2 regions of the Sphingomonas sp. Y38-1Y genome follow, and region 2 is predicted to be linked to the other one. Evidence: predicted binding sites of a transcription regulator. Region 2 holds the regulator's gene; the other holds the start of a gene.
The links. The regulator LexA, encoded in region 2, represses DNA repair genes until DNA is damaged. The targets are predictions, from matches to a motif close to GTTCCNCNCTTGTTCT.
Positions count from the first base shown of each region.

Region 1: RS883_RS16605 (ribonucleoside-diphosphate reductase subunit alpha) is a predicted target of LexA. The motif match lies at 1,191-1,206, and genes of this name have one in related genera.

Region 1 covers NZ_CP135916.1:3,484,870-3,488,276, reverse strand. Annotated here, with positions in the region: gene RS883_RS16615 (M20/M25/M40 family metallo-hydrolase) at 1-828, opposite strand, end outside; gene RS883_RS16610 (hypothetical protein) at 855-992, opposite strand; gene RS883_RS16605 (ribonucleoside-diphosphate reductase subunit alpha) at 1,277-3,184, shown strand; gene RS883_RS16600 (endonuclease domain-containing protein) at 3,252-3,407, shown strand, end outside.
Region 2 covers NZ_CP135916.1:1,946,164-1,949,570, reverse strand. Annotated here, with positions in the region: gene moaC (cyclic pyranopterin monophosphate synthase MoaC) at 1-60, shown strand, start outside; gene glp (gephyrin-like molybdotransferase Glp) at 60-1,241, shown strand; gene lexA (transcriptional repressor LexA) at 1,297-1,968, shown strand; gene bla (subclass B3 metallo-beta-lactamase) at 2,003-2,869, opposite strand; gene RS883_RS09325 (ComEC/Rec2 family competence protein) at 2,866-3,407, opposite strand, start outside.

The DNA.
Region 1 (3,407 bases), 1.5 Mb from region 2:
GGGGCTGACCAGCGTCGACAGGGCGGCGACCAGCCGCCAGGGCGGACTGTCGACGCGCGCCTTTTCGCTTGAATGGATGTCGCCCTTGGGCCCGCGGCCCCATTTCTCGCCCGAGACGGTGAGCTCGAACTCCATCGCGCCCTTGGCTCCCAGCGCCAGCGTCACCGCGCCGGTCGCCGGGTTCTGCCAGCCGGTCGGGATGATGACGCCGATCGTCTTGCGAAGCGCCGCGGCGACGCGCGGGCTCTGGACGATCTCGTGGAAATTGGGGGAGGCGATCTCCTCCTCGCCCTCGGCCACGAGCACGAGGTTGACGGGGAGCTTGCGGCCCGCCGCCTTGAACGCGTGGAGCGCGGCGAGGAACACCGTCTCCGGCCCCTTCTGATTGACCGCGCCGCGGCCGACCATGACCTTGCCCAGGCCCGGCTTGTCGACGATCCGCCCCTCGAGCGGCGGGCTCGACCATTCCTTGGGATCATACTGTTTGACGTCGTACATGAAGTAGATGCCGAGCGTCTTCCTGGCGCCCGCATCCAGCGTCGCGAACACGCCGGGCTTGCCCTTCGAAGGCACGATCTCCGCGGACTGGAAGCCCGCATCGAGCGCGAGGCGGCGCATGTAGTCGGGGCCTTGCGGATAGCCGCGATCCTCCGCGGCGATCGAGGGGAGGGCGATCCATTCGCGCAGCCGCTCGACCGCGGCGGGGTGGCCGGCCTCGACCGCGCGGCGGATGTCGGCGTGCGGATCGGCGGCAAGCGCAGGGCCGGCGGCGGCGATCCCCATGCCCGCCGCGCCCGTCTTCAGCATCGTCCGCCGGTCGATCGTCATCCGTCCCTCCACCCTGGATTTCGCGATCAGTGTCGCGCCCGCCACGCGGTTCGACAAGCGTCGATGGCGACGATGATTCGTCCACGGCTTTCTTTTTGGCGATGGGCTTTCGCCCACTTGCCTTTCGAGAAGGCGAGGAACATCCACGCGTCGCGTCCGATCATGCGTTCTGCCCCACCGGCGAACCGATTCAGATTAGCGACGAACCGAGTCTCTTAATCGTCATTTACCCGCTTGTGCCCGAGCGCGATTGGCCACAATCTGTGGGGGCCACGTCAGGGGGCTGACACAAGGGCTGGTATGAAGGCGCCTGCGACACCATATCGCGGGCTCTCGCCGTCACCGCCGCGCCACTCCCGCGCGGTCACTTTTTGTTCTCGCGCACGCGAGCGGCGATGATACCATTGCCGGACGGTGCCGAGTCGAACGAACGAGGAACGGGGCCGTCATGGATTTCAGGGACGACGCACACGTGAACGACAGCACTGACATCGCCGAAGCCCCCGCCGTCGCGGCGCCCGCCGCCCGCAAGGTGGAGCGTGATTCCAAGTCGATCGACGCGCAGCTCTATGCCGTCGAGGTCGATCACGGCCGCGATGCGCTGCTGACCGAATTCGGCAAGGACACGCTCAAGGACCGCTACCTGCTGCCCGGCGAAAGCTATCAGGACCTGTTCGTGCGGGTGGCGTCCGCCTATGCCGACGATGCCGGCCACGCCCAGCGGCTCTACGACTATATCTCGAAGCTGTGGTTCATGCCCGCGACGCCCGTCCTGTCGAACGGCGGCACCGGGCGCGGCCTGCCGATCTCCTGCTATCTCAACTCGGTCCCCGACAGCCTGGAAGGCATTGTCGAGACGTGGAACGAGAATGTCTGGCTTGCCTCGCGCGGCGGCGGCATCGGCACTTATTGGGGCAATGTCCGCGGCATCGGTGAGCCGGTCGGCCTCAACGGCAAGACCAGCGGCATCATCCCGTTCGTGCGCGTGATGGATTCGCTGACGCTGGCGATCTCGCAAGGCTCGCTGCGCCGCGGGTCGGCCGCCTGCTATCTCGACATCAGCCATCCGGAGATCGAGGAGTTCCTCGAGATCCGCAAGCCGTCGGGCGACTTCAACCGCAAGGCGCTGAACCTCCACCACGGCGTGCTCATCCCCGACGCGTTCATGGAAGCGGTGCGCGACGGCGCGGAATGGGCGCTCAAGAGCCCCAAGGACGGCAGCGTCCGCGGCAAGGTGGACGCTCGCGCGCTGTTCCAGAAGCTGGTCGAGACGCGGCTGGCGACGGGCGAGCCCTATATCGTGTTCAGCGATCACGTGAACTCGACGATGCCCAAGCATCACCGCGACCTGGGCCTCAAGGTGTCGACGTCGAACCTGTGCAGCGAGATCACGCTGCCGACGGGCAAGGATCACCTGGGCAACGATCGCACCGCGGTCTGCTGCCTGTCGTCGCTCAACCTGGAAACCTGGGACGAGTGGAAGGACGACAAGGTCTTCATTGAGGACGTGATGCGTTTCCTCGACAACGTCCTGACCGACTATATCGAGCGGGCGCCGGACGAGATGGCGCGTGCGCGCTATTCGGCGGAGCGCGAGCGGTCAGTGGGCCTGGGCGTCATGGGCTTCCACAGCTTCCTCCAGGCGCGCGGGCTGCCGTTCGAGGGCGCGATGGCCAAGTCGTGGAACCTGCGCATCTTCAAGCACATCGCCGCGCAGGTGAACGAAGCCTCGATGCAGCTCGCCGTCGAGCGCGGTCCGTGCCCGGACGCGGCCGACATGGGCGTGATGGAGCGCTTCAGCTGCAAGATGGCGATCGCGCCGACCGCGTCGATCAGCATCATCTGCGGCGGCACCTCGGCCTGTATCGAGCCGATCCCGGCCAACATCTATACGCACAAGACGCTGTCGGGCAGCTTCGCGGTCAAGAACCCGTATCTGGAAAAGCTCCTGATCGCCAAGTCGAAGAACTCGGACGCGGTCTGGAACACGATCCTGGAGCGCGGCGGTTCGGTCCAGCATCTCGACTTCCTCAGCCAGGAGGAAAAGGACTGCTACAAGACGAGCTTCGAGATCGACCAGCGCTGGGTCCTCGAACTCGCCGGCGACCGCGCGCCCTATATCGACCAGGCGCAGTCGCTGAACCTGTTCATCCCGGCCGACGTCGAGAAGTGGGACCTGCTCATGCTCCACTTCCGCGCCTGGGAGCTCGGCATCAAGTCGCTCTACTATCTGCGTTCCAAGTCGGTGCAGCGCGCGGGCTTCGCCGGCGGGGTCGAGGCCGACAACACGATCGAGAAGCCGAAGTTCGATCTGGGCGAGAGCACCGATTATGACGAGTGCCTGGCTTGTCAGTAAGCTGCCGATAATCCCTCTCCCCGCGGGAGAGGGAGGGAGCCGCGAAGCGGCGGAAGGGTGAGGGCAGGTGCGTAGCTACGCCAACCAGCCGATCGGAACGGTCCCGCGCGCACGCGAACTTCGCCGGAACGGAACCGAGGCGGAAAAGCTGCTGTGGCGTGCGCTGCGTAGCGCGATGCCTGACGCGAGATTTCGGCGCCAGGTCCCGATCGGTCCTTATTTC
Region 2 (3,407 bases):
GATATTCGGCTTCTGTCCAAGACGGGCGGCAAGTCCGGCGACTGGTTCGCTCCCGCCTGATGGCTCTGCTCCCGCTCGCCGAGGCGCAGGCGCGGCTGCTCGCGCTCGCATCCCCGCTCGCAATCGAGCAGGCGCCATTGCATCAGGCGGCGGGCCACTGGGCGGCGGAGCCGATCGCGGCGCTACGTACGCAGCCGTCGCGCAACCTGTCCGCGATGGACGGCTATGCGATCGCGCACACCGACCTGCCCGGCCCATTCGACCTGATCGGCGAGAGCGCCGCCGGCCGACCCTATGTTGGTTCGCTCGGGCCGGGTGAGACCGTCCGTATATTCACCGGCGCGGCGATGCCCGCCGGCGCCGATTGCGTGCTCGTGCAGGAGGAAGCGCGCGCAGACGGCAAACGGATCCACCTCGACGGTGAAGGGCCCGGCAATCCGGGCCGCAACGTCCGCCGCGCCGGCCTCGACTTCGACGAAGGCGACGTGCTGGTCGACGCCGGGGAGCGCCTGACGCCTGCACGGATCGCGCTGGCCGCGGTCGGCGGGCACGCCGCGCTTCCCGTCCGACGCCGCGTGCGCATCGCGATCGCCGCGACCGGGGACGAGCTACGCCCCGCCGGTGCCACGGTGGGCGACGGCGAACTGCCCGAGAGCAATGGCGTCATGCTGTCGGCATTGCTCGCCGACCTGCCCGTCGACGTCATCGACCTCGGCATCCTCCCCGATCGATTGGAGGCCCTCCGCGATGCGTTCGCCGGGGCGGAAGCTGACATCCTCGTCACCACCGGCGGCGCCTCGGTCGGCGACCATGACCTGGTGCGGCCTGCGCTGGAGGCCGCGGGCGCCTCGATCGACTTCTGGCGCGTGGCCTTGCGACCGGGCAAGCCGATGCTGGCGGGCAGGATCGGCGATGGCGTCGTCGTCGGCCTGCCCGGCAATCCCGTCTCCGCCTTCGTCACCGCAACGCTGTTCGTCCGCCCGCTGGTCGCGCATCTTTCGGGCGCGGCCGACCCACTGCCGACGCTCGGCGAGGCGGTGCTGGGCGAGGCGCTCCCCGCCAATGGTGAGCGGACCGACTATCTTCGCGCGCGCCGGATCGACGGCCGCGTCCATGTCGCGGCGATCCAGGACAGCTCGATGCTCCGCACGCTCGCGCGCGCCGATTGCCTCGTCCATCGCGATCCGCACGCCCCGCCGGCGAGCGTGGGCGACTCGGTACGCATCCTCGACCTTGCTTGACAGCAAGGGGAACAATGCATAAACGTTCGGCGTCTGTTCCTTGGGGAGAGGTGCGATGCTCACGCGCAAGCAGCACGAACTCATCTGCTTCATTTCCGATCGTCTGGCCGAGACCGGCGTTTCGCCGTCGTTCGAAGAAATGAAGGACGCGCTGGAGCTCAAGTCCAAGTCTGGCGTCCACCGCCTGATCAGCGCGCTCGAGGAGCGCGGCTTCCTACGCCGCCTGCCCAATCGCGCGCGCGCGCTCGAAGTGCTGAAGATGCCGGAGGCGAAGGTCGCGACCAAGCCCAAGCCGGCTGCCACGACGACGGCGTCCGCCGCCCCGACGCTTCCAGTCCCGGCCAACGACGTGATCGAGATCCCGCTCCATGGCCGGATCGCCGCCGGCGTTCCGATCGAGGCGATGGAGGGCGCGACGATGCTCCCCGTGCCCGCCGCGTTGCTCGGCGCGGGCGAGCATTATGCGCTGGAGGTATCGGGCGACTCGATGGTCGAGGCGGGCATCCTCGACGGCGACTATGCGCTGATCCGTCGCCAAGACGTGGCTCGCGACGGCGAGATCGTCGTCGCGCTCATCGACGAGCACGAGGCGACGCTGAAATATTTCCGCAAGGAAGGCGCGCTGGTCCGTCTCGATCCCGCGAATGCGAGCTACGATCCGCAGCGCTATCACCCAGATCAGGTGCGCGTGCAGGGCAAGCTCGCAGGGCTGCTCCGGCGCTACTGAGCCGGCGACGACCGGTCCTCCGTCGGGGTTCTGCCTAAGGCTTGCCGCCGGCTCGTTGCCGGGCAAATTCCGTTTCGAACGCGCGGCGCATGACGACCTGGCGGCGTGGCCACTCGCCGCGATCGACGAAGGCGCCGGCATTACCTTTCACTTGCCGCGCGCGCTTCTCGGCGAGGTCGAAGCCGCTCGCGTGGAAGTTGACGAAGATATCGGGCCGAAGCGGGGCAAGCCGGTCCAGGCTCCGTCGGAAATCCGCCGCTGCGGTCGGGTAGCGGCGATTGCCGACCAAAGGCTGGCCCGCGACGGTCAAACTGCATGCAAGGAGGACGTCTAGGGGCCGGCCACGCCCGATCTTCGGGTCGCGCACGGTCAACCGAAAACTCGTGCATCCGGGCGTATGCCCCGGCGTCGCCAGGGTCGTGATCCGCGTCGCGCCAACCGCCACGACCTCACCATCCTTGAGCACATGATCGACCTTCACCGGCGCGAACGGCGTCATGTCGCTGCGATCGGTCGCGCGGCCAGTCTCTAGCGTCCGCTGGTCAGCGGCGCTGGCCCAAAGCGGCGCGCCGCTGGCAGCCTTGAGCGCTGCCAGGCCGTCGGCGTGATCCCAGTGCGCGTGGTTGATGAGCAGTCGCCTGACGTCGCGCATGCGAAAGCCGAGCGCGGCGACGTTGCGCTCGATCTGCGGCGCGCTTTCGGCCAGCGCGCCGTCGATCAGGACATGGCCCTTGGGATCGGTGACCAGATAGGCGGCAAGCTCGCTCGTTCCCACATAATAGAGGTTGCCGGCGATGCGGAACGGCGCCTGAGGCCGGTTCCACTCGGCGCGCTGGCGGGCGTGCTCGGACGATTGCGGCGCGAGCGTCACGGTGGCGGCCAGGAGGAGAATGCGGATCATTTGACCTGCGTGCCGTTTCGCGGCGCCCGCGGCAAGCGCGGCGGCGCCACGCCGGCTGGGCTGAGCCATGGGTGATCGCCCGCGCTGATCACGCGCGCCACGGTCGCTCGATCGAGATCGATCGACATGCCGCCGGTCTTCGCCAGCATCTGCCGGTCAAGCCGCAACCAGCGCGGATCGCATCCGCGTGGCAGCCGCCGGTCGCTGACGACGATGTCGCTCGTCCGGCAAAGTTCGAGCATCTCCCGAATCGGCAGCAGATAGCCACTCCGCGTCGCCGCCACCTGCCAGCGCCGCCCGCCCGCCTCGATGACCGTATGACAGGCATCCGCGGTGCAGGTCGCGTCCCTGGCGTCATCGATCGCGCCAAGTTCGCCGTCGATCCCCGCCGCTTCACCAAGGACGCCGCGCACATAGTCGCCGGCACGCTCTCGCAGCACCCGCATCGCGCCGTCGCTCGTCCGGAACGCGACGTGGCGACCATCGCCGGTGACGATCAGGTCGGGCGCGGGCGCCGCGAGCGCCATCGTCATGCCCA